DNA from 3 places in the Pseudomonas sp. LR2-20 genome. Region 2 is predicted to be linked to each of the others. Evidence: predicted binding sites of a transcription regulator. Region 2 holds the regulator's gene; each other region holds the start of a gene.
The links. Region 2 encodes sigma-54, which starts transcription at its own class of promoters, with help from an activator protein. Its sites were predicted from a motif close to ANTGGCATNNANNTTGCTNT; they were not measured.
Positions count from the first base shown of each region.

Region 1: OCX61_RS19365 (CmpA/NrtA family ABC transporter substrate-binding protein) is a predicted target of sigma-54. The motif match lies at 8,611-8,630, and genes of this name have one in related genera.
Region 3: nirB (nitrite reductase large subunit NirB) is a predicted target of sigma-54. The motif match lies at 2,727-2,746, and genes of this name have one in related genera.

Region 1 is NZ_AP025944.1:4,321,966-4,332,531, reverse strand. It holds gene OCX61_RS19405 (CrfX protein) at 1-188, shown strand, start outside; gene OCX61_RS19400 (mechanosensitive ion channel family protein) at 191-1,015, shown strand; gene sigX (RNA polymerase sigma factor SigX) at 1,129-1,695, shown strand; gene OCX61_RS19390 (OmpA family protein) at 1,806-2,843, shown strand; gene cobA (uroporphyrinogen-III C-methyltransferase) at 2,923-3,663, opposite strand; gene OCX61_RS19380 (bifunctional protein-serine/threonine kinase/phosphatase) at 3,691-5,358, opposite strand; gene OCX61_RS19375 (nitrate/nitrite transporter) at 5,368-6,579, opposite strand; gene OCX61_RS19370 (ANTAR domain-containing response regulator) at 6,780-7,355, opposite strand; gene OCX61_RS19365 (CmpA/NrtA family ABC transporter substrate-binding protein) at 7,367-8,569, opposite strand; gene OCX61_RS19360 (quinone-dependent dihydroorotate dehydrogenase) at 8,697-9,722, shown strand; gene rmf (ribosome modulation factor) at 9,819-10,034, opposite strand.
Region 2 is NZ_AP025944.1:1,079,186-1,089,751, forward strand. It holds gene OCX61_RS04655 (ZIP family metal transporter) at 1-551, shown strand, start outside; gene OCX61_RS04660 (HPr family phosphocarrier protein) at 858-1,130, opposite strand; gene rapZ (RNase adapter RapZ) at 1,151-2,005, opposite strand; gene ptsN (PTS IIA-like nitrogen regulatory protein PtsN) at 2,008-2,475, opposite strand; gene hpf (ribosome hibernation-promoting factor, HPF/YfiA family) at 2,488-2,796, opposite strand; gene OCX61_RS04680 (RNA polymerase factor sigma-54) at 2,875-4,368, opposite strand; gene lptB (LPS export ABC transporter ATP-binding protein) at 4,545-5,270, opposite strand; gene lptA (lipopolysaccharide transport periplasmic protein LptA) at 5,271-5,795, opposite strand; gene lptC (LPS export ABC transporter periplasmic protein LptC) at 5,782-6,354, opposite strand; gene OCX61_RS04700 (KdsC family phosphatase) at 6,363-6,887, opposite strand; gene OCX61_RS04705 (KpsF/GutQ family sugar-phosphate isomerase) at 6,903-7,877, opposite strand; gene OCX61_RS04710 (ATP-binding cassette domain-containing protein) at 8,124-8,933, shown strand; gene mlaE (lipid asymmetry maintenance ABC transporter permease subunit MlaE) at 8,933-9,730, shown strand; gene mlaD (outer membrane lipid asymmetry maintenance protein MlaD) at 9,730-10,215, shown strand; gene OCX61_RS04725 (MlaC/ttg2D family ABC transporter substrate-binding protein) at 10,225-10,566, shown strand, end outside.
Region 3 is NZ_AP025944.1:4,655,758-4,666,323, reverse strand. It holds gene OCX61_RS20895 (bifunctional nitrate reductase/sulfite reductase flavoprotein subunit alpha) at 1-2,569, shown strand, start outside; gene nirB (nitrite reductase large subunit NirB) at 2,872-5,421, shown strand; gene nirD (nitrite reductase small subunit NirD) at 5,421-5,783, shown strand; gene OCX61_RS20880 (2-hydroxyacid dehydrogenase) at 5,911-6,861, opposite strand; gene OCX61_RS20875 (SDR family oxidoreductase) at 6,886-7,644, opposite strand; gene OCX61_RS20870 (fumarylacetoacetate hydrolase family protein) at 7,662-8,372, opposite strand; gene OCX61_RS20865 (MFS transporter) at 8,582-9,922, opposite strand; gene OCX61_RS20860 (helix-turn-helix transcriptional regulator) at 10,340-10,566, shown strand, end outside.

The DNA.
Region 1 (10,566 bases), 2.8 Mb from region 2:
CATGCCTGGGTCGCGTGCTGAAAACCGCCAACCGCCAGGTCGGCGCCGGTGATCTGTTCAGCCTGCTTGGCCGTTGGAGCCAGGCGCTGCTGATCGCCGTGAACAATGGCTCGGCGCACGTTGCGCCGGTGCGTCGACACTCTACCCGCAACGCTGCCAATGGCAGCAAAGCAGATAAGGCCGATTGAATATGGAACTCGATCTCTGGACCCAGAGCCTGGTCACTGCGATGACCGCCCTATGGACCAAGGTAGCGAACTTCATCCCCAACCTGTTCGGCGCGCTGGTCGTGGTGCTGCTCGGTTTCGTGGTGGCCAAGCTGCTCGATACACTGCTTTCCAAGCTCCTGGCCAAGTTCGGCCTGGACCGCCTGATGGCCGGCACCGGGCTGACCAAGATGCTTGGCCGGGTCGGCATCCAGGTGCCGATCTCGACCCTGATTGGCAAGATCGTCTACTGGTTCGTGTTGCTGATCTTCCTCGTCTCGGCCGCAGAGTCACTGGGCCTGGAGCGGGTTTCGGCAACGCTCGACATGCTCGCCCTGTACCTGCCCAAGGTCTTTGGCGCAGCCCTGGTACTGCTGGCTGGCGTGCTGCTGGCGCAGGTGGCCAACGGCCTGGTGCGCGGCGCTGCCGAAGGTATCGGCCTGGAATACTCCGCAGGCCTGGGGCGCATCACCCAAGGCCTGGTGATCATCATCAGCATCTCGGTGGCCATCAGCCAGCTTGAGGTCAAGACCGACCTGCTCAACCACGTGATCGTCATTGGGCTGATTACCGTTGGTCTGGCCGTTGCGCTTGCCATGGGCCTTGGCAGCCGCGAAATTGCCGGGCAGATTCTGGCCGGCATCTACGTTCGCGAACTCTACCAGGTCGGCCAGCAGGTGCGGATTGGAGAGGTTGAAGGAATGATCGAAGAGATCGGCACGGTCAAGACGACGCTGTTGACCGATGATGGCGAACTGGTGTCGCTGTCCAATCGCGTGCTCCTCGAGCAGCGAGTCAATAGCCGCTAACCGCACAAAAGCTGTTAATGTATGCCGCCGCGAAAATCGCCCCATGGGGCTGAGCGGCGACATTGACCTGACTGTCGGCCAGATCCGTTTTGAATAAAGTTCATTCGCCGCCCATGCGTTATGACCCCCGCGAACTCACCGACGAGGAGTTGGTGGCGCGTTCGCATGAGGAGCTGTATCACGTAACCCGCGCCTATGAGGAACTCATGCGGCGCTACCAGCGGACCCTGTTCAACGTCTGTGCGCGTTACCTGGGGAACGATCGCGACGCTGATGATGTCTGTCAGGAAGTGATGCTGAAGGTGCTGTACGGTCTGAAGAACTTCGAGGGCAAGTCCAAGTTCAAGACCTGGCTCTACAGCATTACCTACAACGAATGCATTACCCAGTACCGCAAGGAGCGTCGTAAACGCCGGTTGATGGATGCCTTGAGCCTGGACCCTGTAGAAGAGGCGTCCGAAGAAAAGGCACCGAAGCCGGAAGAAAAAGGCGGGCTGGACAAGTGGTTGGTGCATGTGAACCCGATCGATCGGGAAATTCTGGTGTTGCGCTTTGTCGCTGAGCTGGAATTTCAGGAGATCGCCGATATCATGCACATGGGCTTGAGCGCTACGAAAATGCGCTACAAGCGCGCGCTAGACAAGCTTCGTGAGAAATTTGCAGGTCTGGATGAAACTTAGTCCCTTGTAAATATCTCTAACGGATCGGCGAGTTCTGCTAGACTTGCCGTCGAGTTGTCCCCCGGATGTTGGTGGGACTGCTTAACTATCACCAGATGGGGATTTAACGGATGAAATTGAAAAACACCTTGGGCTTGGCCATTGGCTCGCTCGTCGCTGCTACTTCGTTCGGCGTTATGGCTCAAGGCCAGGGCGCAGTCGAAATCGAAGGTAACGTTACCAAGCAGTACTACGACAGCGAGCGTAACTTCAAGAACGACGGCACCAATCCTGGTGTTCGCCTGGGTTACTTCCTGACTGACGACGTATCCCTGGACCTGGGCTACAACGAGACTCACAACGCTCGTGGCGAAGTCTTCAACAAGGACATCAAAGGTTCCAAGGCCAAGCTGGACGCTACCTACCACTTCGGTACCGTCGGCGACGCTCTGCGTCCGTACGTTTCCGCTGGTTTCGCTCACGAGAGCCTGGGCCAGGCCACTCGCGGCGGCCGTGACCACTCCACCTTCGCCAACGTTGGCGCTGGCGCCAAGTGGTACATCACCGACATGTTCTTCGCCCGTGCCGGCGTAGAAGCCATGTACAACATCGACGACGGCAACACCGAGTGGGGTCCGACCGTTGGTGTGGGTCTGAACTTCGGTGGCAGCGGCGGCAAAGTTGCTGCAGCTCCTGCTCCAGTTGCTGAAGTCTGCTCCGACTCCGACAACGACGGCGTTTGCGACAACGTCGACAAGTGCCCAGACACCCCAGCCAACGTTACCGTTGACGCTGACGGCTGCCCGGCTGTTGCCGAAGTCGTTCGCGTTGAGCTGGACGTCAAGTTCGACTTCGACAAGTCGGTCGTCAAGCCAAACAGCTACGGCGACATCAAGAACCTGGCTGACTTCATGAAGCAGTACCCACAGACCACCACCGTGGTTGAAGGTCACACTGACTCCGTCGGCCCAGACGCTTACAACCAGAAGCTGTCCGAGCGTCGTGCCAACGCTGTCAAGCAGGTCCTGACCCAGCAGTACGGCGTAGAAGCTAGCCGTGTTGACTCGGTTGGCTACGGCGAAACCCGTCCGGTTGCCGACAACGCCACCGAAGAAGGCCGCGCTATCAACCGTCGCGTTGAAGCTCAGGTAGAAGCCCAGGCCAAGTAATTGGTTTGAAGCTTCCATGAAAAACCCGGCCTCGGCCGGGTTTTTCTTTGCCTGGAATTTCTATTGCCTGTGCCGGGCATTACCCGGCCTCTGCTATCCATTCCTGAATCACCTGCTCCCCTACCACCTCGCCGATTACCAGGATTGCCGGGCTGCACAGCCCGAATACCCGGGCATCCTCGACCATCCCCGACACATCGCTGCGGCATTCCCGCTGCTCCGGCAACGATGCATTTTCTATCATCGCCACCGGCATCCCCGGCAACATGCCACCCTCCAACAGCCCGCGGCGGATCTGCTCCAGGCGCGCCACCCCCATGTACACCACCAACGTCGTGCCGCCCTGTGCCAGTGCTGCCCAGTTCAGCTCGCTGTCATCCTGGGTGTGTGCGGTCACCAGCGTCACCCCACGGCTGACGCCACGCGAGGTCAGCGAGATTCCGCACTGGGTGGCACCGGCCAAACCTGCGGTTATGCCGTTGACCAACTCCACGTCGATACCGTGGCCCTGCAGCCACAGTGCCTCCTCGCCGCCACGGCCAAAGATGCACGGGTCACCGCCCTTGAGCCTGACCACACAACGCCCCTGCCGTGCATGACGCAGCATCAGGCGCTGGATGAAGGCCTGGGGCGTGGAACGACAACCGCCGCGCTTGCCAACGGCAATTACCCTGGCTTGCGGGCAATGCTCCAGTATGGCGGGGTTGACCAGATCGTCGATCATCACCACCTCGGCCTGTTGCAGCGCGCGCACGGCCTTGAGCGTGAGCAGTTCAGGATCGCCAGGGCCGGCACCGACCAGCCATACTTTTGCATTCATAAACGTTTCCTCATGGACAAGGTGCGCTCAACCCTTGAGCAGGGCAAACAGCAGCATCAGGTTGAACAGCAGAGACAGCAGGGCCAGGGTCCGCCAGACCTTCAGCGGCTCGCGTTCGAGCAGCGGGCGCGGGCGGCTGGGCAGTTCCTGACGGTCACCGCGCTCGAGCAGCAGTAGCCACTGTTCGGCGGTTTCAAAGCGTTGCGCCGGGTCTGTTGCCACGGCTTGCAGCAGGTTGTGCTGCAGCCATTCGGGCAGGTCGGGGCGATAGCGGGATGCATTGACCGGCTGGCCGAAGCGTGGGCGCTGGAAGGCCTCGATCTCGCCGTAGGGGTAGTGCCCGGTCAGCAGCAGATAGAGCGTGACGCCGACCGCGTACAGGTCCTGGCGCGGGCTCGGCGGCTGGCCCTCAAAGGCTTCCGGGGCAATGAACGAAGGCGTGCCGGGCAGCTCGTGCAGCGGCTCCTGGGAAAGGCCGGGGCAGTATGCCAGACCGAAGTCCAGCAGGCGCAGCTGGCCGTCATCACCCAGGTGCAGGTTGTCGGGCTTGATGTCCCGGTGCAGCAGGTTGCGCCGGTGCAGTACGCCGACCGCTTGGAGCAGCTGGCGGGCGACTTCCATCCACTGCGCCAGCGCCAGCGGGCCCTGTTCGGCAACGTGTGCCGCGAGGGTCTTGCCGCTGTGTTCGCGCATCACGTAGTACAGGTGCTGACGCTGGCTGGCGGCGTGCAGCTCAGGGAAGTGGCGGCCTGCGACCCGGCGCAGGAACCATTCCTCCAGCAGCAGGCCTTGTGCGGCGCCGGGTTCCTGTTCGCGGTCCTCGGGCAAGGTCTTCAGCAGCCATGGCTGGCCCTGGGCATCGTGCACACGATAGAGCAGTGACTGGCGGCTATGCGCCAGGCACGTTTCGACCTGCCAGCCATCGAGCAGCTGGCCTTCGCGTAGCGGGCCCGGTAATGGCCATTGCTGCAGTTGCACCAAGGTGTCGCCGAGGTTGGCCGTGCCCAGCTGGTCCACCCTAACCAGCAAGGCGCTGGCATTGTCCTGGCTGCCGTTGTGGTGGGCGCTGGCAACCAGTGTGTCGGCGGCCGACTGCAGGTCGGGCTGTTCGCGCAGCACGGCCTGGATGTGCTGGTCGCCAAGGCTGGCCCATACGCCGTCGCTGAGCAGCAGGTAGCATTCACCGGCCTGCAGTTCGCCGTCCAGGTAGTCGACCAGCAGATGCTGGTCCAGGCCCAGCGCGCGCTTTAGCACGTGTTGCATGCCGGGCTGGTCCCAGACGTGGTCTTGGCTCAGGCACTGCAGGCGCCCGGCATGCCAGCGATAGGCCCGACAGTCGCCCACGTGCGCCAGGGTGAAGCGGCGCCCGCGCAGTACCAGGGCGCTCAGTGTGGTGAGCAGGGGCTGGCTGCCCTGGGCGCGCAACCAGCGGTTCTGTGCCAGCAGCAGGCGGTCAAGGGCCTGGGCCACGCCCCAGGTGGCGGGCGTGGCGTAATAGTCCATGGCCAGTGCCTGCAAGCTGGCACGGGCAGCCAGGCCGCCGTCGGCGCATTGGCTGACGCCATCGGCGAGGGCGAACAGGTAACCCTTGCTGGCGGCCAGCTCCGGCGCCGGCGTGACCAGGCGCAGGGCGTCCTGGTTCTCCGTGCGTGGCCCGGTGGCGCTGGCCTGGGCAAAGCTCAGTTGCAGGCTCATGGCGCCGCCTCAGACCCGTGCCGCGGTAACCGCTGCCGAGCCCCAGGTGGTGCGCCAGCGTTGCTTGACCCCGTGCAGGCCGAACCAGGCGAGCAGGCCAAGGCTGGCGAACAGCCACAGGCCCAGCTGATAGTCGCCGCTGTGCTGCTTGATGGCGCCGAGGCCCGCTGCCAGCAGGAAGCCGCCGGTGCCACCGGCCATGCCGATCAGCCCGGTCATCACGCCGATCTCCTGGCGGAAGCGTTGCGGCACCAGCTGGAACACTGCGCCGTTGCCAGCGCCGAGGCCGAGCATGGCACTGACGAACAACGCCAGGGCCGCTGCGGCGCTCGGCAGGTTGAAGCCGACCGCGGCGATGCAGATGGCGGCCACGCTGTACATGCCGAGCAGGGTGCGGATGCCGCCGAAACGATCGGCCAAAGCGCCACCCAACGGGCGCATCAGGCTGCCGGCGAACACGCAGGCCGCGGTGTAGTAGCCGGCGGTGACCGGGCTCAGGGCGTACTGGTCGCTGAAGTAGCCGGGCAGGGCGCTGGCCAGGCCGATGAAGCCACCGAAGGTGACGCTGTAGAAGAACATGAACCACCAGCTGTCACGGTCGCCCAGGGCTTTCAGGTAGTCGGCTGCCGCCTTGGGTTTGGGCCGTTGTGGGGCGTTGCGGGCGAGCAGGGCGAACAGCGTCAGGGCCAGCAGCAGTGGCAGCACGGCAAAGCCGAACACATTGTTCCAGCCAAACCCGGCGGCCAGCACCGGGGCCAGCAGTGCGGCGAACACCGTACCGGAGTTGCCCGCCCCGGCGATGCCCATGGCCTTGCCTTGGTGCTGCGGCGGATACCACTGCGAGGCCAGCGGCAGCGACACGGCGAACGAAGCGCCGGCAACACCGAGGAACACGCCCAACAGCAGGGCCTGCTCATAGCTGTGCACGCCCAGGTACCAGGCGCCGGCGAGGGCGACGATGACGATCACCTGGCCGATCAGGCCGGCGGTTTTCGGCGAAAGGCGGTCGACCAGCACACCCATGACGAAGCGCAGCACCGCACCGGCGAGAATCGGCGTGGCCACCATCAGGCCGCGTTGCTGGGCGCTCAGTTGCAGGTCGGCGGCGATCTGTACTGCCAGCGGGCCAAGCAGGTACCAGACCATGAAGCTCAGGTCGAAATACAGGAACGCGGCGAACAGCGTGGGCACATGCCCGGATTTCCAGAAGCTGGTACTCATCGAACACCTCACTGGGCTATGCAACGGAAACGAAAAAGACGCCGCTACCCGGTCCACTGGCGTGGAGGGGAGAGCGACGTCTTTGTCGGGAGTTTTATGAGGCAACCGCCGTTGGCTACCGGTGGAATTTCTTCAGCAAGAGCTGGGCCAACTTTTATCGCGTGTGCCAGCCTTTTCGCGGCTGCGCAACGGGCGCCGCGTCAGCCGAGCATTTCATGCATGGCAATGATCTGCTCGGCCACCTGGATGAGCTTCTGCTGCCGGCTCATGGCCTGCCGGCGCATCAGGGTGTAGGCCTGTTCCTCGTTGCAGTCCTTCATCTTCATCAGCAGCCCCTTGGCCTGTTCGATGCGCTTGCGCTCGGCCAGTTGCTGGTCGCGCGCCAGCAGCTGGGCCTTGAGGGCCTGGTCACTCTCGAAGCGGGCCATGGCCACATCGAGAATCGGCTGCAGCCGCGCGGCATGAATGCCTTCGACGATGTAGGCGCTGACCCCGGCCTGGATCGCCTGGCGCATCACCGCCGGGTCATGTTCGTCGGTGAACAGCACGATTGGTCGTGGCTGGTCGCGGCTGACCAGCACCACCTGTTCCATGACGTCGCGGTCGGGTGAGTCGGTATCGATCAGCACGACGTCCGGGCGCACCGTTTCGACGCAGGCGGGCAGGTCAATGGTCAAGTCTGGCGCCTCGATCACCTCGAAGCCCGCTTCGCGCAATGCCGCCTTGAGGCGGCCAAGCTTGTTCCGGGTATCGTCGATCAGCAGGATGCGCAGCATGGTGATGGCCCTCACAGACCGACTCGGGCATCGGGCGTATCGCCCAAGGCGTGCAGGCGGAAACTGCGGGCGTAGGCATACGGATCAGTGCCGTCCCAGCGCGTGCCATCGATCAGCAGGCTGCTGCGCATGGCTGACTCGGGGCAGGGCACGCCAAGTGCGCCGGCGGCCTCGCTGTACAACTGCAATTGCTGCACCTGGCGAGCCACGCCGAGGTAGTCAGGGTCGTCGCGCAGCAGGCCCCAGCGGCGGAACTGGGTCATGAACCACATGCCATCCGACAGGTATGGCAGGTTGGCGCGGCCCTGGTCGAACAGGCGCAGGGCATGCCGATCGTGCCAGGCGTTGCCCAGGCCGTCCTGATAATCACCCTGCAGGCGCGGCTCGATGTTCTCGAGGGGCGTGTCGAGGTAGGCGCTGCCGCTGAGCAACTGCGCGGTGCTGCGCAGGTTCTCAGGGCTGTGTTCGATAAACCGGCTGGCAGCGAGCACCGCCTTGACCAGCGCGCGTGCGCTGTTGGGGTAGTGCTCGACAAAGGCGCGGGCGCTGGCCAGTACCTTTTCCGGGTGGTCGGGCCAGATCGACTGGCTGGTGGCCAGGGTGAAGCCCTGGCCTTGGCTGACGGCGGCAGCGGCCCAAGGTTCGCCGACGCAGAAGCCGTCGATGCGCCCGGCCTGGATATGCGCCGCCATCTGGGCCGGTGGCACCACCACGCTGGTGACGTCGTGCAACGGGTGGATGCCTTGGCTGGCCAGCCAGTAATACAGCCACATGGCGTGGGTGCCGGTGGGGAAGGTCTGGGCGAAGGTCAGTCGCGCGCCATGCTGGTGCACCCGTTGGGCCAGTGCTTCAGGGCTGGTCACGCCTTGGCGCTGCAGGGCCGGCGACAGGTTGATGGCCTGGGCATTCTGGTTCAGCCCCATGAGTACCGCCATGTCGCTGGCCGGCACACCACCGATGCCCAGGTGCACGGCGTAGACCAGGCCGTAGAGGCAATGGGCGGCGTCCAGTTCGCCGCTGGCCAGCTTGTCGCGCAAGCCGGCCCAGGAGCCCTGGCGCTTGAGGTTGAGGGTCAGGCCGTGTTGCTGGGCGAAGCCCTGGGTGGCGGCGACCACCACCGAGGCGCAATCGGTCAGGGCCATGTAGCCGATGTTGAGGCTGGGTTTTTCCGGCGCGTCGCTGCCGTTTACCCAGGCTAGAGGTGCTGTATTCACGAAGGTCCTCGCCCGTACTGAATAGGCTGTAGGCAAGGGAAGTAGCAACCCATGTGCCAAGCCCCTGTCATGCCGGGCGCGCGCTGGCTATAATCGCTGCCTCACTCACCCCGAGCCTTGCCCGCCCATGTATACCCTGGCCCGCCAGCTGCTGTTCAAGCTTTCCCCGGAAACCTCCCATGACCTGTCCCTGGACCTGATCGGCGCCGGTGGCCGGCTTGGGCTCAACGGTGTGCTGTGCAAGCAGCCGGCCGCACTGCCGGTGACCGTGATGGGCTTGAACTTCGCCAACCCGGTGGGGCTGGCGGCGGGCCTGGACAAGAACGGCGCGGCCATCGACGGCTTTGCCCAGCTGGGCTTCGGCTTCGTCGAGATCGGCACCGTGACCCCGCGTCCGCAGCCGGGCAACCCCAAGCCGCGGTTGTTCCGCCTGCCGCAGGCGACGGCGATCATCAACCGCATGGGCTTCAACAACCTGGGCGTCGATAACCTGCTCGAACGCGTGCGTGCTTCGCGCTACAACGGCGTGTTGGGGATCAACATCGGCAAGAATTTCGATACCCCGGTCGAGCGTGCGGTCGATGACTACCTGATCTGCCTGAACAAGGTGTATACCGAAGCCAGCTACATCACCGTCAACGTCAGCTCGCCGAACACCCCTGGCCTGCGTAGCCTGCAGTTCGGCGACTCGCTCAAGCAGCTGCTCGATGCCCTGGCCGAGCGCCGTGAGCAGCTGGCCACCGAGCATGGCAAGCGCGTGCCGCTGGCTATCAAGATTGCGCCGGACATGAGCGACGAAGAAACCGCGCTGGTGGCCGCGGCGCTGATGGAGTCGGGTATGGATGCGGTGATTGCCACCAACACCACCCTGGGCCGCGATGGCGTCGAAGGGCTGGAGCATGGTGGCGAGGCCGGTGGCCTGTCGGGTGCGCCAGTACTGGAGAAGAGCACCCATATCGTCAAGGTGCTGGCCAGCGAGCTCGGTGGCAAGCTGCCGATCATCGCCGCCGGGGGTATTACCGAAGGCCGGCATGCGGCAGAGAAAATCGCCGCTGGGGCCAGCCTGGTGCAGATCTACTCGGGCTTCATCTACAAGGGGCCAGCGCTGATCCGTGAAGCGGTGGATGCGATCGCGGCAATGCCCAAGGCCTGAAGGCAGGCATAAAAAAGGGCCCCTTCAAGGGGCCCCTGGGCCGAAGCCCGCCGCCCGGATAGGGCGCGCATGGTGACTCGAATTCAGTGTCCTCGTTCAGCCAACGGCGTGATTTTCGTTGAGTCTATGGATGCCAGCGGTGCCAGTCATTCCGTCCCAGTTATCACCGCGACCTTCGCGCCAGCCGTTAATCCAGGCTTGGCGAACTGAAGGAAGTGTAAAGGGGCAAAGTTCGCGGGATTTGCCGGTGACCCCGTATTGGTAGCCACGTGAATATGCTCTTTCCAACGGATCACGCTTAAGTCTTCTCATAGGGTGTTGCCCTCACTTGTTGACTGTAATGTCCCGTCGGCCTCTCCGAGGCCGGGCAGAGTCTTTCTGCCGGTTTGCGCTCGCTGCCGGCGTGGCGAGCTGAAGGTGCCGCCTCGTTGCGATGCGGCCTGAGACCAGTTCTAACGAATGCAGGTCACTGTGTGAATGATCGATTTGTCATAAGCACGTAACCTTTCCAAGGGTGAGGGGATAAGTAAATAAATGCGACTCAACCTTGTTTGGCGTTGTGCCTGCAATTATCGGGGTTTGCCGAACCTTGACGTCATTTCGCCAGCGTTGCGGCGGCATGACAGAAATAATTGGTAATGCGACGAAGGGTCACGCTGGCCCCCAGGTCGACGGAAATTATTGGAACTGCCTGATGATCTAAGCTGTTTCTGCCACCCGGCGAGCGGCAGATCGATCAGGCGGCCCGGCCGCCTTGCTGCGATGAAGCAGCGGGGAAGGCCACTCGGACGCTTGCTGGAAGGGCGTTCGGGCAAACATCGGCAAGGCGATGCGTCGCCTTGTC
Region 2 (10,566 bases):
GCCTGATCAGCTTCGGCCTGATGCTCGGTGCCCTGTGCCTGTTTCTGGTCGACCTCAAGGTCTCTGGTGCTTCGCCGCAAGCGCTGGTCGGTACCGAAAATCAGCCCGTGATCGCCGCGCGGATCTGGTTGTTCGTGATCGCCATCATTGCCCATAACATCCCTGAAGGTATGGCCATCGGTGTATCTGCCGGCGGTGGCATGGCCGACGCCGATAGCCTGGCGATGGGCATTGCCTTGCAGGATGTGCCCGAAGGGCTGGTGATAGCGTTGGTGCTGGCAGGGGCGGGGATGCCACGGTTCAAGGCGTTTCTGATCGGCGCCGCTTCTGGCCTGGTAGAGCCAGTGGCTGCAGTGATCTGTGCCTGGCTGGTGAACATGGCGCAGCTGCTGTTGCCGGTGGGCCTGGCCTGTGCAGCCGGGGCGATGTTGCTGGTGGTGACCCAGGAGATCATTCCCGAGTCACGCAGCAATGACCATCACCGCTTGGCCAGCCTGGGGCTTTGCCTCGGTTTTTGCCTGATGATGGTGATGGATACGGCGATGTCGTGATTTTGGCCTGGGGCCCGCCGGCGGGTTTGTTGTGCCTGTGAGATCGAGCGCCGCCCGCGCGGCGCATCGCGAGCTGCGCTCGCTCCTACGTTTGTTTCCGGCCAGTAACGCCTGTGCCAGGCGCGCGCGACCGCCTTGTTGGTACGGCGCGATATCGCGCCATGCGCCTAGGCGTTCGCGCGAAAATCCCCCAAGGAATTACTGGCCCGAAACAAACGTAGGAGCGAGCGCAGCTCGCGATGCGCCGCGCGGGCGGCGCTCGATCTCACAGGCGCTGAAAGGGGTAAGTTGAGCCCCCTGAGGCCTTCACTCGCCTTCGTCGAAGTAGTTGTTGATAAGCGCCACCAGCGCTTCCAGCGCATCGTTATCCTGCTCCCCTTCGGTAAGCAGGTGCACCTGAGTGCCTTTGCCCGCAGCCAGCATCATCACCGCCATGATGCTCTTGCCATCCACCAGCTTGTCGGGCGCACGCCCGACACGGACCTGGCACGGGTACTTGCCGGCCACGCCGACGAACTTGGCTGCCGCCCGGGCATGCAGGCCCAGCTTGTTGATGATGGTGATTTCGCGGGCGGGCATCGTGCGGTGGATCCTGTGGGCTAGAGGTCGCGGTGGCGGACCTGGACGTTTTTCAGAGATTGCTGCAGCAGTTGGCCGAGGCGTTCGGTGATGTAGACCGAGCGGTGGTGGCCACCCGTGCAGCCAATGGCGATGGTGACATAGGCGCGGTTGCTGGCAGCAAAGCGTGGCAGCCATTTGAGCAGATAGCTGGAAATGTCGCTGAACATTTCCTCGACGTCCGGCTGTGCGGCCAGGTAATCGATGACCGGTTGCTCCAGGCCAGAATGTTCGCGCAGTTCCGGTTTCCAGTACGGGTTGGGCAGGCAGCGCACGTCGAACACCAGGTCGGCATCGACCGGCATACCGCGCTTGAAGCCGAACGACTCGACCAGGAAGGCGGTGCCCGGCTCGGGCTGGTTGAGCAGGCGCAGTTTGATCGAATCGCGCAGCTGGTAGAGGTTGAGATTGGTGGTGTCGATCTTCAGGTCGGCAAGGTCGGCAATCGGCCCCAGCAGTTCACTTTCGACGCGGATCGCTTCGGCCAGCGAGCGCTCGGCGTTGGTCAGCGGGTGACGCCGACGGGTTTCCGAGAAACGCTTGAGCAGCGTGTCTTGGTCGGCATCGAGGAACAGCACATCACACTGGATGTGGCGCCCACGGGCCTCCGCCAACAGTTCGGGGAAGCGCGACAGGTGGCTGGGCAGGTTGCGCGCATCGATCGATACCGCCACCTTGGGTTGCAGCAGTTCGGTATTGATCAACGCGTTCTCTGCCAGCTGCGGTAGCAGCCCGGCGGGCAGGTTGTCGATGCAATAGAAACCGTTGTCTTCCAGCACATCAAGGGCGGTGCTCTTGCCGGAGCCGGACCGGCCGCTGACGATGATCAGGCGCATGTTCAGCTCCCGTTCTGCACGTCCAGGACGACTTGATACAACGCTTCGCTGCTGCTGGCGGCACGCAGGCGATCACGAACATCCTTGCGATCGAGCATGCTGGCGATCTGGCGGAGCAGTTCAAGGTGCGCATCGGTGGCGGCTTCTGGCACCAGCAGGACGAACAGCAAGTCCACAGGTGCACCGTCGATGGCGTCGAAATCAATGGGGGCGGCGAGGTGGAGCAGGGCACTTACCGGGCTCTCGCAACCCTTGAGACGGCAATGTGGAATTGCAATGCCATTGCCAAATCCAGTTGAGCCCAGTTTTTCGCGGGCGATCAGCTTCTCGAAGAGATCTTGCTCATCAAGCTCGGGGACTTCGCGGTGGACCGCAGCGGCGATCGTTTCCAGCGCGCGTTTTTTACTGCTGACGCCCGGCACATTCACCAGGGAACGGCCGGGGGTCAGGATGGTTTCAAGTCGGATCATGGATGAGAGGGATCAGCGGGCTGCTGCACCTTGCAGCAGGCTTTGCTGTTTTTCCTTGTGTTTTTTCAGTTGGCGGTCGAGCTTGTCGGCCAAGGCGTCGATCGCTGCATACATGTCTTCGTGTTCGGCGTTGGCAACCACTTCACCGCCGGGAATCTGCAGGGTCGCCTCGACCTTCTGCTGCAGCTTCTCGACTTTCATGATGACCTGCACGTTGGTGATCTTGTCGAAGTGACTTTCCACGCGAGCGAGCTTTTCAAGCACATAATCGCGCAGTGGCTGGGTGACTTCTACATGCTGTCCACTGATATTGACTTGCATACAGCTTCTCCTTTGTTGCCCGTGCATAAAGAGGCAGGTATTGCACCTGCCCCACAAACGCTGTGGCACATCCAGGGGCTACATCAGTCGCTTGCGCTCGCTCGACGGTGCGATGCCGAGGGACTCGCGGTACTTGGCGACGGTGCGACGGGCTACCTGGATGCCTTGTGCCTCCAGTAAACCAGCGATCTTGCTGTCACTCAATGGCTTTTTCTGATTTTCCGCTGCAACCAGTTTCTTGATGATCGCGCGAATCGCCGTAGACGAGCATTCTCCGCCTTCGGCGGTGCTGACGTGGCTGGAGAAAAAGTACTTCAGTTCGTAGATGCCACGCGGGGTGTGCATGTATTTCTGCGTGGTCACCCGCGAAATGGTCGACTCATGCATGCCCACCGCTTCGGCGATGTCATGCAGGACCAGTGGCTTCATCGCTTCGTCGCCATGGTCGAGGAAGCCGCGCTGGTGCTCGACGATCTGCGTGGCGACCTTCATCAGCGTTTCGTTGCGGCTTTGCAGGCTCTTGATGAACCAGCGCGCCTCTTGCAGCTGGTTGCGCATGAAGGTGTTGTCGGCGCTGGTATCGGCGCGGCGGACGAAGCCGGCGTACTGCGGGTTGACCCGCAGGCGTGGGATCGCTTCCTGGTTCAGCTCGACCAGCCAGCGGTCGCTGTCCTTGCGCACGATCACGTCAGGCACCACGTATTCCGGTTCGCTGGACTCGATCTGTGAACCGGGCCGCGGGTTGAGGCTCTGCACCAGTTCGATCACCTGGCGCAGTTCGTCTTCCTTGAGCTTCATGCGGCGCATCAGCTGGCTGTAGTCGCGGCTGCCGAGCAGGTCGATGAAATCGGTGACCAGGCGCTGGGCTTCGCCCATCCACGGCGTGCTGGCGGGCAGCTGGCGCAATTGCAGCAGCAGGCACTCGCCGAGGTTGCGGGCACCGACGCCGGCCGGCTCGAACTGCTGGATGCGGTGCAGCACCGCTTCGACCTCGTCGAGCTCGATATCCAGCTCCGGGTCGAAGCCTGCGCAGATCTCTTCGAGGGTGTCTTCCAGGTAGCCCTGGCCGTTGATGCTGTCGATCAGGGTGACGGCGATCAGGCGGTCGGTATCGGACATCGGTGCCAGGTTCAGTTGCCACAGCAGGTGGCTCTGCAGGCTTTCGCCGGCCGATGTGCGGGTGGTGAAGTCCCACTCGTCGTCATCGTTGCTCGGCAGGCTGCTGGCGCTGGTCTGGTAGATGTCTTCCCAGGCGGTGTCGACCGGCAACTCGTTGGGGATGCGCTCGTTCCACTCACCGTCTTCCAGGGTTTCGGCACTGCTGGTGCTTTCCTGGAAGCTGGTGTCCTGGACTTCGGCGGCCGGCTTGTTCTCGGCGTTGTCCGCCATCGGGTCGCTGTTGTCGAAGTCGTCGCCGTCTTCCTGACGTTCGAGCATCGGATTGGATTCCAGCGCTTCCTGGATTTCCTGCTGGAGGTCCAGGGTGGAGAGCTGGAGTAGGCGGATGGCCTGTTGCAACTGCGGTGTCATCGTCAGTTGCTGGCCCATTTTTAGGACGAGCGATGGTTTCATGGCTGGGGCTTAATACCTTGTTCGCCGGCGCGCATGCGCCATCCACTACACGAGGGCGCCGGAGCGCCAAATTCAAGCAAGTTTTATGCCTTAAATTGTAGCGTTTGCCTAGAGCACTGTAACAACTTAAGCCCCGACAGGGCGTTAATGCCAGCGCTCCAGGCAGGTCCCAGGGGTCAGAGTCGGAACTCGTGGCCCAGGTAGACCTCCTTGACCAGGTCGTTGGCCAGGATGGTCTCGGCGTCACCTTCGGCGATCAGTCGGCCGTCGTTGACGATATAGGCTGTTTCGCAGATATCCAGGGTTTCACGGACGTTGTGGTCGGTGATCAGTACACCGATGCCCTTGGCCTTGAGGTGGTGGATGATCTGCTTGATGTCACCCACGGAGATCGGGTCGACACCGGCAAAAGGTTCGTCCAGCAGGATGAACTTCGGTGCGGTGGCCAGGGCGCGGGCAATTTCGACCCGGCGGCGTTCGCCACCGGAAAGGCTCATGCCGAGGTTGTCGCGGATGTGACTGATGTGGAACTCCTGCAGCAGGCTTTCCAGCTCCTTGCGCCGGCCTTCGCGGTCGATGTCCTTGCGGGTCTCGAGAATGGCCATGATGTTGTCGGCCACCGATAGCTTGCGGAAGATCGAGGCTTCCTGCGGCAGGTAGCCGATACCGGCGCGGGCGCGGCCGTGCATGGGCTGGTGGCTGACATCGAGGTTGTCGATGAGCACGCGCCCCTGGTCGGCCTGGACCAGGCCGACGATCATGTAGAAGCAGGTGGTCTTGCCGGCGCCGTTGGGGCCGAGCAGGCCAACGATCTGCCCGCTGTCGATCGACAGGCTGACATCGCGCACGACTTGCCGCCCCTTGTAGCTCTTGGCCAGGTGCTGGGCTTTGAGAGTTGCCATTTACTCGGCCTTCTTCTTCGGCTGGATCACCATGTCGATGCGCTGACGTGGTTGAGTCACGTTGCCACCGCGACCGGCGGTCGCAACCTGGGTCTTGGTGTTGTAGACGATCTTCTCGCCTTCGGTGGTGTTGCCTTCGTTCTCGACCTTGGCGCGATCGGTGAGGATCACCGTGTCTTTCTGCGCCTGGTACTGGATGGTCACCGCCCAGCCCTTCATCTTGTCAGGCTTGGCCGTGCTCTGCTGCTGCTCGAAGTAGGCCAGGTTGCCCACCGACGTCACCACGTCGATGTCGCCATTGGCGGCACGGGTCATGGTTACGGTGTTGCCTTTGATCATCATCGAGCCCTGGGTGATGATCACATCGCCGGTATAGGTGGCCACGCCTTGCTTGTCGTCCAGGTGCGCGTTGTCGGCCTGGATGCGAATAGGCTGGTCACGGTCGGTCGGCAGGGCGAAGGCGCTCGCGCTTCCCAGTGCTGCGCTCAGGCTGAGCAAAAGGGGGAGGGTTTTAACGAGCCTCATACTGTCCTCTTACGTTAGAGAGCAAGTCCATCTTGCCTTCTTTCAAATACGCTTTCATTCCCTTGCCTGTGGTTGTGCCACCGGCGCCGTCGATTCTAACGGCTTGCTCGGTCTGAGCATATTGCTTCTGCGGGAATACGGTCATGCGCGAGCTGGTGATGATGGTGTCGCGCTGCTTTTCGTCGGTGCGGGCGACCCGCACCTGGTCGATCAGTTCGACTTCGCTGCCGTCGGGGTTGACCTCGGCGCGCAGGCTCTGCACGTGCCACGGGTATTCAGTGCCGCGGTACATGTGCAGGTCGGGCGTGGTCACCAGGGTGACCTCGCTGGCCTTGAGGTGTTCGACCTTGTCGGCGGTCATTTCGTATTGCAGCTTGCCATCGGGCAGGAACTGCACGCTGTGTGCGTTGATCGCATAGTAGTCGATGGCGCTTTCGTCGACCTGGGCCTTTGGTTCCTCGAGGAAGCGCTCCGGGCTGACATTCCAGTAGCCGACCGCCACCAGCAGGGCGGCGATGACCACGAGCAGCGCAATGTTGCGGGCTTTCTTGCTGAGCATGGGCGGCCTTAAAGGTAATTGGCGTTGGCAGCGTCCAGGGTGCCCTGGGCCTGCATGATCAGTTCACAGAACTCGCGAGCGGCACCTTCGCCACCCCGTGCCTGGGTCACGCCATGGGCGTGCTGGCGTACGAATGGTGCGGCATTGGCCACCGCCATGCCCAGCCCGACTCGGCGAATCACCGGCAGGTCGGGAAGGTCGTCGCCCAGGTAGGCGACCTGTTCATAGCTTAGGCCCAGTTCGGCGAGCAGGCCGTCCAGCACCACCAGTTTGTCCTCGCGGCCCTGGAACAGGTGGGGGATGCCGAGGTTCTTCGCCCGGCGCTCGACCACCGGGGTCTTGCGCCCGCTGATGATCGCCGTGGTCACGCCCGAGGTCATGAGCATCTTGATGCCTTGGCCGTCGAGGGTATTGAAGGTCTTGAATTCGCTGCCGTCTTCAAGGAAGTACAGGCGGCCGTCGGTGAGCACGCCGTCCACGTCGAACACGGCGAGCTTGATGGCCTTGCCACGTTGCATCAGGTCTTGGTTCATAGTCATGACTCTCGGTTACATGACGCCTGCGCGCAGCAGGTCGTGCATGTTCAGCGCGCCGGTCGGGCAGTTGTTACGGTCGACCACCACCAGCGCGTTGATCTTGTGATCTTCCATGATTTTCAGCGCTTCGGCGGCGAGCATCTCGGCGCGAGCGGTCCTGCCGTGCACGGTCATCACCTGGTCGATCAGGGTGGTGTGCACATCGATGTTGCGGTCCAGGCTGCGGCGCAGGTCGCCATCGGTGAAGATCCCGGCCAGGGTGCCGTCCTGCTCCAGGACCACGGTCATGCCCAGGCCCTTGCGCGACATTTCCAGCAGTGCGTCCTTGAGCAATGTGCCGCGTTGAACCTGTGGCAGCTCGTCGCCGGAATGCATGACATTCTCGACCTTGAGCAGCAGGCGCCGGCCCAGTGCACCGCCGGGGTGCGAGAAGGCGAAGTCTTCTGCGGTGAAACCGCGCGCTTCGAGCAGGGCGATGGCCAGCGCGTCGCCCAGCACCAGCGCGGCGGTGGTGGAGGAGGTCGGGGCCAGATTGAGCGGGCAGGCTTCCTGTGCGACGCGGGCATCGAGGTTGACCTCGGCTGCCTGGGCCAGTGGCGAGTCCGGGTTGCCGGTCAGGCTGATCAGCTGGATGCCAAGGCGCTTGATCAACGGCAGCAGGGTAACGATTTCGGCCGTGCTGCCCGAATTGGACAGCGCCAGGATCACATCATTGCGGGTAATCATGCCCATGTCGCCGTGGCTGGCCTCGGCGGGGTGCACGAAGAATGCCGGTGTGCCGGTGCTGGCCAGGGTGGCGGCGATCTTGTTGCCGATATGCCCTGACTTGCCCATGCCGACCACCACCACGCGGCCCGTGCTGGCCAGGATCAGCTCGCAGGCCTTGACGAAGTTCGCGTCGATGCTGGCTGCCAGGCCCTGTACGGCCTCCAACTCCAGGCGCAAGGTGCGCTGGGCGGACTGGATCAGCTCATTGGATTGGCTCATGTCGAAAACACTGCCTGAAGAAAAGGCGGCGATTATAGCCGCAATGTAAGAAAGCCTCATCCATTGGATTGCCTGAACATTTGTCATGAAACCCTGTCGTTGCCCTGAACGACACGTTGCATGGCCTTGGGGGCGAGGGGGCAGCGGTGCTATAGTTCGCCGCTATTCGGCCTGCCAAGGGCGCGTGTGTCTTCAAGATGAAGGCCGGCGTCCATTAGTGCGAGGCTGCACTAGCAAGGAGTCTAGATGAGTGTGGATAGCGCCTACGCGGTCGAGTTGAAGGGAGTCACCTTCAAGCGCGGTTCGCGCAGCATTTTCAGCAATGTCGACATCCGTATCCCGCGCGGCAAGGTCACCGGGATCATGGGGCCGTCGGGTTGCGGCAAGACCACGCTGCTACGCCTGATGGGCGCGCAGCTACGGCCGTCGAGCGGTGAAGTGTGGGTGGCGGGGCAGAACCTGCCGAGCCTTTCGCGCAGCGACTTGTTCGACGCACGCAAGCAGATGGGCGTGCTGTTCCAGAGCGGCGCGCTGTTCACCGATCTCGATGTGTTCGAGAACGTCGCTTTTCCGTTGCGCGTGCATACCCAGCTTTCGGACGAGATGATCCGCGACATCGTGTTGATGAAACTGCAGGCCGTGGGCCTGCGCGGTGCCATCGACCTGATGCCGGACGAACTGTCCGGCGGCATGAAGCGCCGGGTGGCGCTGGCCCGGGCGATTGCCCTGGACCCGCAGATCCTGATGTACGACGAACCGTTCGTCGGCCAGGACCCGATTGCCATGGGTGTGCTCGTGCGGCTGATCCGCCTGCTCAACGATGCCCTGGGTATCACCAGCATCGTGGTTTCCCACGACCTGGCCGAAACTGCCAGTATCGCCGACTACATCTATGTGGTCGGCGATGGCCAGGTGCTGGGCCAGGGTACGCCCGACGAACTGATGGGCTCGGACAATCCGCGCATTCGCCAGTTCATGAAAGGTGACCCGGACGGCCCGGTGCCATTCCACTTTCCCGCGCCTGACTACCGCGCCGATCTGCTGGGAGCGCGGTGATGCGCAGAAAATCCTTACTCGAACGTATCCGCCTGCTCGGGCGCTCGGCGATCGACGTGCTGGCGGTGCTCGGGCGTTCGTGCCTGTTCCTGTTCCATGCACTGATCGGCCGTGGCGGCATCGGCGGTGGTTTCCAGTTGCTGACCAAGCAGCTGTACTCGGTGGGCGTGCTGTCGCTGGCGATCATTGTCGTTTCCGGCGTGTTCATCGGCATGGTGCTGGCCCTGCAGGGCTACAGCATCCTGACCAAGTACGGCTCCGAGCAGGCGGTCGGGCAGATGGTCGCCCTGACCCTGCTGCGTGAGCTCGGCCCGGTGGTCACCGCGCTGTTGTTCGCCGGCCGCGCCGGTTCTGCACTGACCGCCGAAATCGGCAACATGAAGTCCACCGAGCAGCTGTCGAGCCTGGAAATGATCGGCGTCGACCCGCTCAAGTACATCGTCGCGCCACGCCTGTGGGCCGGTTTCATCTCGCTGCCGCTGCTGGCGCTGATCTTCAGCGTGGTCGGCATCTGGGGTGGTTCGTGGGTCGCGGTCGACTGGCTGGGCGTTTACGAAGGCTCGTTCTGGGCCAACATGCAGAACAGTGTTTCCTTTACCGACGACGTGCTCAACGGGCTGATCAAGAGCCTGGTGTTCGCCTTCGTCACGACCTGGATTGCCGTGTTCCAGGGGTACGACTGCGAACCCACCTCAGAGGGGATCAGCCGTGCCACCACCAAGACCGTGGTCTATGCCTCGTTGGCAGTACTGGGTCTGGACTTTATTCTGACCGCCTTGATGTTTGGAGATTTCTGATGCAAAACCGCACCCTGGAAATCGGTGTCGGCCTGTTCCTCCTGGCCGGGATCCTGGCGCTGCTGCTGCTGGCCCTGCGCGTCAGCGGGCTGTCCGCCAGCCCGAGCAGCGATACCTATAAAGTTTATGCGTACTTCGACAATATCGCCGGTTTGACGGTCAGAGCTAAAGTGACCATGGCCGGTGTAACGATCGGCAAGGTCACCGCCATCGATCTGGACCGTGATTCCTACACCGGTCGGGTGACCCTGCAGCTGGACAAGTCGGTCAACAACCTGCCGACCGACTCCACTGCTTCGATCCTGACCGCCGGCTTGCTTGGCGAGAAATACATCGGTATCAGCGTGGGCGGTGAAGAAGACGTGCTCAAGGATGGTTCGACCATCCATGACACTCAGTCGGCGCTGGTGCTGGAAGATCTGATTGGCAAGTTCCTGCTCAACTCCGTTGGCAAGGAACCCAAAGAAGCGCAACCGGCTAATTAAGGAGTTTCCATGATTTCGATCCTGCGACGTGGCCTGCTGGTGCTGCTGGCGGCCTTCCCCCTGATGACCCTGGCCGCGCAGTCGCCGCATGACGTGGTTCAGAGCACCACCACTGAGTTGCTCAGCGATCTGAAGGCCAACAAGGAGCAGTACAAGACCAACCCGAATGCCTTCTACGATTCGCTCAACCGCATTCTCGGTCCGGTAGTGGATGCTGAAGGCATCTCGAAAAGCATCATGACCGTCAAGTACTCGCGCAAGGCCACCCCTGCGCAGATTCAGCGCTTCCAGGACAACTTCAAGCGCAGCCTGTTTCAGTTCTATGGCAATGCGCTGCTGGAGTACAACAAC
Region 3 (10,566 bases), 2.5 Mb from region 2:
GATCATCGCCCGGGTCGCCTGTGCCATGGGCTACGCCGAGGCCTTCGACTACCCCGACGCCGAGGCGGTGTACGACGAGATCCGGCGCTTCTGGAACCCGGCCACCGGCTACGACCTGCGCGGCATCGGCTATCAACAGTTGCGCCACAGCCCACGGCAGTGGCCCTGCGCGCCGGGCCGCGAAGATGATCGCAGCCCGCTGCGTTACCTCAACGACGGCAGCAGCCAGCACCGGTTGCGCGATGCCGAGGGCCAGGCGCCTGCCCTGGCATTCCCGACCGCCAGCGGCAAGGCGCGTTTCTACGCCCGGCCCTGGCTGCCAGCGCCCGAGCTGCCGGACGCCGACTACCCGCTGGTGCTCAATACCGGCCGTGTACAGCACCAGTGGCACACCCTGACCAAGACCGCCAAGGTGCCGGCGCTGAACAAGCTGGAGCCTGGCCCCTTTGTCGAAATCCACCCCGAGGATGCCGCCCGTCTGGGCATCGCCGACAAGGACCAGGTCGCCATTCGCTCGCGGCGCGGCCAGGCCGTGTTGCCGGCACGCCTCAGCGACCGGGTCATGCCCGGCAACTGCTTTGCCCCGTTCCACTGGAACGACCTGATCGGCGAGCAACTGGCGATCAATGCCGTGACCTGCGATGAAGTCGACCCACTGTCGCTGCAGCCAGCGTTCAAACATTGCGCCGTGGCCCTGCAGCGGGTCTCTGGCGAGCGTATCGATGCCCTTGAGCTGAACACCACTATTCCGGAGCCTGCGCGCATGCCGACCGCGACCCTGTCCCGCCTGCTTGGCCTGGACACCCTGCCAGCCCCGGTGTTGGCCGATGACGAGCGTCATTATCTGCAGGGCTTTTTGCTCGGCCTCGACCAGGCGCGTGCCGAGGGCGTGCCCAGCTTGCCGGCCAGTGCGCCGTTGGCCGCACATCGGCGGTTGTTCGTCGATGGCTTGCTGGCCGGTTTGTTCGCGCAGCCTGCCGCCGCACCGGCCATCCCAGTGCCGCGCCACCAGGTGCTGTGGGCTTCGCAGACGGGCAATGGCGAAGCGCTTGCCGAGCGTTGTGCCGAACGCCTGCGCAGCGCCGGTCTTGAGGTGCAGCTCAGCTGCATGGACGCGGTCAGCCCCAGCCAGCTGCAAGGCGCCGCCAGTGTGGTACTGATCACCAGCACCTTCGGCGACGGTGACGCGCCTGACAGCGCCACGGCGTTCTGGCAGGCGCTGCAAGGCGAACAAGGCGCCTGCTGCGCGCAGCTGCCATACGCCGTACTGGCCCTGGGCGACTCCAGCTACGACCAGTTCTGCGGTTTTGGCCGCAAGCTCGACCAGCGCCTGGCCGAACTGGGCGGGCGCCGCTTGTTGCAGCGGGTCGATTGCGAAGCGGATTTCGATGAGGCCTTCGCTGGGTGGCTCGAAGCCCTGCTGCCGGAGCTCGCCAGTGCCGGCTCACCAGCACCGCTCAGCGAACCGGCGCCAGTCGCGAGCTACAGCAAGCAGCGACCGTGGTCGGCCCCGCTACTGGAAAATCACCTGCTCAACGGCCCGGGTGCCAGCAAGGAAACCCGCCAGCTGGTGTTCGACCTCTCCGGCAGCGGCTTCACCTACACCGCCGGTGATGCCTTGGGCGTATGGCCGCGCAACTGCCCGGCATTGGTCGAGGAACTGCTGGCGCTGATGCAGCTTGATGGCAAGCAAGTGGTGGAGTTGAAGGGGCAGCTGGCAATGCCGCTGGCCGAGGCCCTGGAAACGCACTTGGAGATCGCCAAGGTCACCCCGCAGCAACTGCAGGTGTTCAGCCGCCATGCTGGGGACCTGCAGCGCCTGCTGCTGCCTGAATGCAAGGCCGAACTGCAGGAGTGGCTTTGGGGGCGGCAGTTGGTCGATGTGCTGCGCGCTTTCCCTCAGCGCTTGCCGTTGGCTACCTGGCTGGACTTGCTCAAGCCGTTGCAGCCGCGCCTGTATTCGATCAGTTCCAGCCTGTTGGCGCATCCGGAGCAGGTGCACCTGACCGTTTCCACCGTGCGCTATGGCGAGCGCAAAGGGGTTTGTTCAACGTTCCTGGCTGACCGCGCGCAGGGGCTGAAGGTGGCGATATTCCCGCAGGCCTCGAAGCACTTTCGCCTGCCTGAAGATGACGACATGCCGGTGATCATGGTCGGTCCCGGCACGGGTATCGCGCCGTTCCGTGCCTTCCTCGAAGAGCGCGAGGTGCGCGGTGCCAAAGGTAAAAACTGGCTGTTCTTCGGCGAGCAGTATGCGGCCACGGATTTCTACTATCAGGAACAGCTTAAGGCCTGGCAGGCGAGCGGGCACCTGCGCCTGGACACGGCGTTTTCGCGGGACCAGGCCGAGAAGATCTATGTGCAGCAGCGCATGCTCGAGCAGGGCGCACAGCTGTGGCAGTGGCTGGAGGCGGGGGCGTATTTCTATGTCTGTGGCGATGCCCAGCGTATGGCCAGGGATGTGGATGCGGCGTTGCGTGAGGTCATTGCGGTGCATGGCGGCGTGGATGCCGATGCCTATGTCCAGGCGTTGAGCAAGGCCAGGCGGTATCGGCGTGATGTGTATTGATGTGCTCCAGGATGGTGAGCGCTGCACTTGTAAAGTGCATCGGCTCTACCGGCCTTTTCGCGGGCAAGCCCGCTCCCACAGGTTTGATGCATCGCAAATATAGCGCAGGCCCTGTGGGAGCGGGCTTGCCCGCGAAGAGGCCGTCACCGGAAGCAGGATTGGCACAGTCCCTGCTTTGTTCCCGTTACAACAAAGCCCTTTGATCAACGGCGATCAACTCGGGCCACCCACCGTGATGAATACAGGCAAAGGCGCCTGGAGCTTCGGCTCCAGGCGCTTTTTTTTTGATCGAGGATCGGCTTATGAAGGCAACAGCGAGCGGGCAACGAGAGCGACTGGTCATCGTCGGCAACGGCATGGTCGGCCACCATTGCGTCGAGCAACTGGTCGAACGCGGCGCCCTTGAGCGCTTCGAACTGCACGTGTTCGGCGAAGAACGCCAGCGTGCCTACGACCGCGTGCACCTGTCGGAGTACTTCGGCGGCAGCTGTGCCGAAACCTTGGCCCTGTGCGAGCAGGACTATTACGGCAACAGCGGTGTGCACCTGCACCTGGGCGAAGCGGTGCTGGACATCGACCGTGAGCGCTGTGAAGTGGTGACTGCCGAAGGCCGCTACGGCTACGACCAGTTGGTCCTGGCCACCGGTTCGTACCCGTTCGTGCCACCGATCGAAGGCTCCAGCGGCAATGCCCGCCTGGTCTACCGCACCCTCGATGACCTCGATGCCATTCGTGCTGCCGCCGGTCAAGCACGCCGTGGCGTGGTGGTCGGTGGCGGCCTGCTCGGTCTGGAAGCTGCCAACGCGCTGAAGTCCCTCGGCCTGGAGGCCCACGTGGTGGAGTTCGCCCCGCGGCTGATGCCGGTGCAGCTGGACGGCGAGGGTGGCGCCGCGCTCAAGGCGCAGATCGAAGCGCTGGGGGTGGGTGTGCACCTGTCGCGCGCCACCCTGTCGATCAGCGCAGGTGAAGCCTACCGCTACCGCATGAATTTCGACGGCGGCGAACACCTGGAAACCGACCTGATCGTGTTCTCCGCCGGTATCCGCCCGCAGGACACCCTGGGCCGTGCCTGCGGCCTGGAGATCGCCGCACGCGGTGGCGTGGTGATCGACAACCATTGCCGCAGCAGCGACCCGCGCATCTTCGCCATCGGTGAATGCGCCTCGTGGAACGGCAGCGTATTCGGCCTGGTCGCCCCAGGCTACAGCATGGCGCGCAACCTGGCGGCGCTGCTGATGGGCGAAGCCGCCAGCGAATTCACCGGGGCCGACATGTCGACCAAGCTCAAGCTGTTGGGCGTGGATGTCGGCTCCATCGGCGATGCACACGGCGCCACGCCGGGTTCGCGCAGCTACCGCTTCATCGACGAGGCCAACAGCGCCTACCGCCGGCTGGTGGTGGATGCCAGCGGCAAGCACGTGCTCGGTGCCGTGCTGGTGGGCGACAACAGTTACTACGACACGCTGCTGCAGTACGCCCAGAACGGTATTGCCCTGCCGGCCGACCCGGCCGCGCTGATTCTGCCGCAGGGCAGTGGCGCACCGGCCCTCGGTGCCGACGCGCTGCCCGACAGCGCGACCATCTGCTCGTGCCACAACGTCAGCAAGGGCGCGGTGTGCGCGGCCATTGACAGCGGCTGCGGCGACCTCGCTGCGGTCAAGGGCTGCACCAAGGCGGCCACCGGCTGCGGCGGTTGTGCGGCGTTGCTCAAGCAGGTCTTCGAACACGCGCTCACCGCCCGTGGCGTCACCGTCGACAAGAGCCTGTGCGAACACTTTGCCTATACCCGGCAGGAGCTCTACGGGCTGGTGCGGGTCGAGGGTATCCGCACCTTCAGCGAACTGCTCGAACGCCATGGCAAAGGCCATGTTGGCTGCGACATCTGCAAGCCGGCGGTAGGCTCGATCCTTGCCTCGTGCTGGAACCAGCCAATCATGGACCCGGCGCTGGTGCCGCTGCAGGACACCAACGACACCTTCATGGCCAACATGCAGAAGAACGGCACCTATTCGGTGGTGCCGCGCATCCCTGGCGGCGAGATCACCCCGGACAAGCTGATCGTGATCGGCCAGGTGGCGAAAAAGTACGACCTCTACACCAAGATCACCGGCGGCCAGCGCATCGACCTGTTCGGCGCTCAGTTGCACGAGCTGCCGCTGATCTGGGGCGAGCTGATCGAAGCCGGCTTCGAAACCGGCCACGCCTATGGCAAGTCGACCCGCACGGTGAAGTCGTGCGTGGGCAGCACCTGGTGCCGGTATGGTGTACAGGACAGTGTCGCCATGGCGCTGCGTCTCGAGGACCGCTACAAGGGCCTGCGCAGCCCGCACAAGCTCAAGTTCGCCGTTTCCGGCTGCACTCGCGAATGTGCCGAGGCGCAAAGCAAGGACATCGGCGTGATTGCCACCGACAAGGGCTGGAACCTGTACATCTGTGGCAACGGCGGCATGCGCCCGCGCCACGCCGAGCTGTTCGCCACCGACCTGGATGACGAAACCCTGGTACGCCTGATCGACCGCGTGTTGATGTTCTACATCCGCACGGCCGACAAGCTGCAGCGCACCTCGGTCTGGCGCGAAAGCCTGGAAGGCGGCCTGGATTACCTCAAGCAGGTGATCCTCGACGACAGCCTGGGCCTGGCGGCCGAGCTGGAAGCGCAGATGCAGCATGTGGTCGACCAATATGAATGCGAATGGGCCAACGCCCTCAACGACCCCGAGAAGCTCAAGCGCTTCCGTACCTTCGTCAACGACCGGCGCGCCGACCCGGACGTGCACTTCGTGCGCGAACGCGAACAGCGCCGGCCGGCGGCACCGCTGCACCTGATCCCGACCGTCGAGGAGGCTGTCTGATGAACCTGTCCAATGCTGCTGTGAAAACCCAAGAGAACTGGCAGGCAGTGTGCCAGGCCGATGACCTGGTGGCCGATTCTGGCGTGGTGGTATGGCTTGACGGTGCCCAGGTGGCGTTGTTCTACCTGCCCGAGCTGGAGCAGAGCCTGTATGCGGTGGACAACCGCGACCCGCGGTCGGGGGCCAACATCATTGGCCGTGGCCTGGTGGGCAGCTTGCAGGGGGAGCTGGTGGTGGCGGCGCCGTTGTACAAGCAGCACTTCAGCCTGGAAAGCGGGGCGTGTCTGGAAGATGCCGGGCAGCGGTTGCGGGTGTGGCCGGTGCGGTTGAATGGAGGTGCTGTGGAGTTGGCGGTGGCCTGATATTCATCTACTGCTTGTCCCGGCCTCTTCGCGGGCAAGCCCGCTCCCACAGGGATCGCACGATCCCTGAGGGCTGTGCAGTACCTGTGGGAGCGGGCTTGCCCGCGAAGAGGCCGGTACAGGCGAGTTAAATGACCAGACCCTGCGGCGTGCGCCCGGCAAACACATCCACCAGGCTGGCCACCACCATTTCCCCCATGCGCGTGCGGGTCTGCACCGTGGCGCTGGCGCGATGCGGTTGCAGCACCACATCCTCACGCTCGAACAAGGCCTCGGGCGCCCGTGGTTCATCGGCAAACACATCCAGCGCCGCGCCCGCGATCTCGCCGGCTTCCAGCGCCGCGATCAACGCCGGCTCATCCACCAGCTTGCCGCGCGCGATGTTGATCAGGTACCCCTCCGATCCCAACGCCCGCAGCACCTCGCGGTTGACCAACGCCTCGCCTTTGTCTGCCGCCGCCGCCAGGATCAGCGCATCGCTGCCCTTGGCCAGCTCTAAGAGATCCGCTTCAAAACCATAAGGCACCTCCAGCGCCTGCAGGTCGGTGTAGCGAATCGGGCAACCAAACGCCGCCGCCCGCTGCGCCACCGCGCGGCCAACCCGGCCCATGCCGACGATGCCCACGCGCATGCCCGACACCTGGCGGGCCAGCGGCAGCGGTGCCAGCGGGGTGGCGCTGGTGGCCCAGCGGCCTGCACGGACGAAGCGGTCACCCGTGCAGATACCCCGGCACAAACCGATCAGCAGGCCGATGGCCAGATCGGCGACGTCCTCGGTGAGGGCACCGATGGTGGCGGTGACCTGGATGCCACGATCACGGGCATAGGCCAGGTCCACTGCGTCGGTGCCGACGCCATTGACCGCGATCACTTCAAGGTTGGGCAGGCGCGCCATCAACGCCTGGCTGATGCCGGTGTGGCCACCGGTAATCACGCCGCGAATGTTGCCGGCATGCTGGTTGACGAAGGCGTCCTTGTCGGCCTGTTCGTAGTAGCGGTGCACCGTGAACAGCTGTTCCAGGCGCTCGCGGATTTGCGGGATGAGGATCGGGCTCAGTTGCAGGACTTCAGGTTTCATCGGTCACTCCATCAGGAACAAAGGTCAGCCACGACCTACGAACGGCATGTTGCTGGCCATCACGGTCATGTTCAGTACGTTGGCGTCCAGCGGCAGCGCGGCGATGTAGCGCACCGCGTCGGCCACATGGCGCACGTCGAGCATCGGTTCGGCGGCGATCTCGCCGTTGGCCTGGCGCACGCCACGGGTCATGCGCTCGGACAGTTCGGTCAGGGCGTTGCCGATGTCCACCTGGCTGCAGACTATGTTGTACGGCCGACCATCCAGCGCCAGTGCCTTGGTCAGGCCCAATACCGCGTGCTTGCTGGCGGTATAGGGGGCGGTGAACGGGCGCGGGGTGTGTGCCGAGATCGAGCCGTTGTTGATGATCCGCCCGCCTTGCGGCTGCTGGCGACGCATCAGGCCGAAGGCGGCGCGGGCGCACAGGAACACGCCGTCGACGTTGGTGGCGATGACGTTGCGCCAGTTCTCCAGCGGCAGCTCGTCGACCGGTACGGCGGGGGCATTGATGCCAGCATTGTTGAAGATCACATCGAGGCGGCCATGCACCTCCTCGATGGTGGCGAACAGTTGCGCGACGCTCTGCTCGTCGCGCACGTCGGTTGGCACGGCCAGGGCTTCACCGCCCGCTGCCTGTGCCTGTTCAACCAGCGCTTGCAGCGGTTCTGCGCGGCGCCCGGCGAGGACCAGGCTGAAGCCGTCTTCCAGCAGGGCGAGGGCGACGGCGCGGCCGATGCCGCTGCCAGCGCCGGTGACCAGGGCGATTTTCTTGTTTTGGCTCATGTGGGGCTCCAGTAGATTCAGGCAGCGTTGGCGGCTTGCCCGGCAGGGCGGGGGCCGACACGCAGTTGCAGTTCGCCGATGCCATCGATGCCAGCGCGGATGGTGTCGCCCGGGTTCAGCGGCGCCACGCCGGGCGGGCTGCCGGTCATGATCAGGTCACCGGGGCGCAGCGGCAGTTGCCGGGACAACCGGCTGATCACCTCGGCCAGGGCCCAGGTCTGCTGGCTCAGGTGCGCACGCTGGCGCTCCTGGCCATTGACCTGCAGCCACAGCGAGGCATCCAGCGGCCAGGCGCATTCGCTGGCCGGGACGATGGCGGTCATCGGTGCCGAGGCCTCGAACACCTTGGCGCCTTCCCAGGGCAAGCCCTCGGCCTTGGCCTTGCGCTGGTGGTCGCGGCGGGTCAGGTCGAGGCCGGCGGCAAAGCCGAACACATGTGCCAGGGCATGCTCCGGGGCGATGTCGGCACCGCCGGTGGCGATGGCGGCTACCAGCTCGATTTCGTGGCAGAACTCTTCGGTCTGCGGCGGGAAGGGCAGCTCGCCCTGCGCCTCGACCACGTTGCTCGCCGGTTTCATGAAGAACACAGGCTCCTGCGGTGCCGGGCCGTAGGACTCCGGCCAAGGGTAGTTGCGGCCCAGGCAGAACACCCGGCCGACCGGGAAGCGCGCAGCGCTGCCGCGGATCGGCAGGCTGACGATGGCCGGTGGGTTGAACAGGTAGGTCATGGGTGGATCCTCCGTACTGGAGTGGCCAGCGTAAGTCAGCGGCTGGCCGGCAAAGTTGGACGAAAGCGGGGATGGCTTGGACTATCCAAGTAACCTGTACCGGCCTCTTCGCGGGCCAGCCCGCTCCCACAGGGTGAGCACAATCCTTGGAACCTGTGGTGTTCCTGTGGGAGCGGGCTTGCCCGCGAAGGGGCCAGGACAGACAACACTCAGGCTGCGGACTTCAGCTCGATGCGATACAGCTTCCCGAGCAGCAGCGAGTAAGACAGGGTGCCCATCAACGCCACCCCGCCGATGAACCAGAACGCCATGGCAAACGAGCCGCTGGCATGCACGATGGCGCCAATCACGATCGGCGTGACGATGCCGCCGATGTTCGCCGCCAGGCTGGTGACCCCGCCGGTCAAGCCGATCAGTTGCTTGGGCGCCACTTCCGACACCGCCGCCCACGACGCCGAGGCGATGCCCTGTGCGAAGAACGCCAGGGTGAGGATGGCGATGCACAGCACATTGGAGTCGGTGAAGTTCACCAGCACGATCGACATGCCCAGCATCGAGCCCACCACCAGCGGCAGCTTGCGGGCGAACGACAGCGAGTAGCCTTTGCGGATCAGCAGGTCAGAGACGATCCCCGCGAGGAGGATGCCGACCGTGGCGCCAATGAACGGCATGACGGCGAAGATGCCGACCTTGATCAAGGTCAACTGGCGCTCCTCGATCAGGTAGGTGGGGAACCAGGTGAGGAAGAAGTACAGCGCCGAGGTGCTGGCGAACTTGCCCAGGCAGATGGCCCAGACCTGGCGATAACGGAACAGCTCAGCCACCTGGCGCCAGTCGAAGCGGGTGCGCTCCTGGCTGCTTTTCACCAGCCCGCCGCCGTCTTCGATATAGGCCAGTTCTTCCTTGCTGACCTTCTTGCAGTTCAGCGGGTCGCGGTACAGCCACAGCCACACCACGCCGAACAGGATGCCGACCAGGCCGGTGCTGTAGAACACATGGCGCCAGTCATAGGTGGTTGCCAGCCACAGCAGCGCGCCGGTGAACAGCGCGGTGCCCAGGTACTGGCCACACACGTAGATGCTGCTGGCCATGCCGCGCTCGCGGGCGGGGAACCACACCGTGACCGCGCGGCTGTTGGCCGGGAAGGCCGGGGCTTCCATGGCGCCGACTGCCAGGCGCAGGCCGAACAGCGAGGCGAAGCCGCTGGCCAGGCCCTGGGCCACGGTGACCGCCGACCAGCTGATCAGCGATACGCCGTAGGTCAGGCGCGAGCCGAAACGGTCGGCGATGAAACCGGCCGGCACCAGGGCCAGGGCGTAGGTCCAGGCGAAGGCGGAGAAGATCAGGCCCATCTCGACCTTGTCCAGGCCCAGGTCCTTGGCCATGAACGGCGCAGCGATGGAAATGTTCACCCGGTCGACATAGTTGATGATGGTCGCCACCAGCAGCAGCGACAGCATGAACCAGCGGCGGCGGGTGGGCAGGCGCTGGGCAGGGGCCGCGTCCAGCGCGTACGACGACGCGGCGCGGGGGGTAGGCGTGCTCGACATGAGTCGACCTCGTTTGTTGTTGTTGGTAGAGGTTGGGCTGCAGTCCCTTTTCTAAGGTGGTCGTACAACGAGTTGAATGCAACGGCGGTTTTAGACCGTTTTTTTCACAGGAGACGAGGTATGGCAGCGCTGTCCAAGAAAATCAGCGGGCTGGGTTTTGCCCGGTTTTCCTGCTGAAAGTCGCGTTTTTTGAGGGCTGCACGGATTTTCGGTTGCGTTGCTTTTTGCAGAAGGGGTTAAATCACTAAATCTAGACATCGTACAACTAGGCCGTGCCTGCCACTGCCTCTTCGCGGGCAAGCCCGCTCCCACAGGGTCTCCAAAAGACTTGAAGGGTGCGCTGTACCTGTGGGAGCGGGCTTGCCCGCGAAGAGGCCAGAACAGGCAGCGCCACACCCACTGAATGGAGCAAGCCGAATGCCCCCCAAGCGCGAGGTCCCGACCTACGTCATGCAGCAGCGCAGCGAGCTGATGGATTTCTACATCCGCGACCAGCGCGGCCGCCCCGCCGAGACCGCGCCGCATCGTCACGAGTACTTCCAGATCCAGGTCAACTTCGGCGGCGACACGGTGCAGCACATCGGCAGCGTGCAGCGCCCGTTCAGGCGCAACACCCTGGCCTTCATCCTGCCGCATCGGGTGCA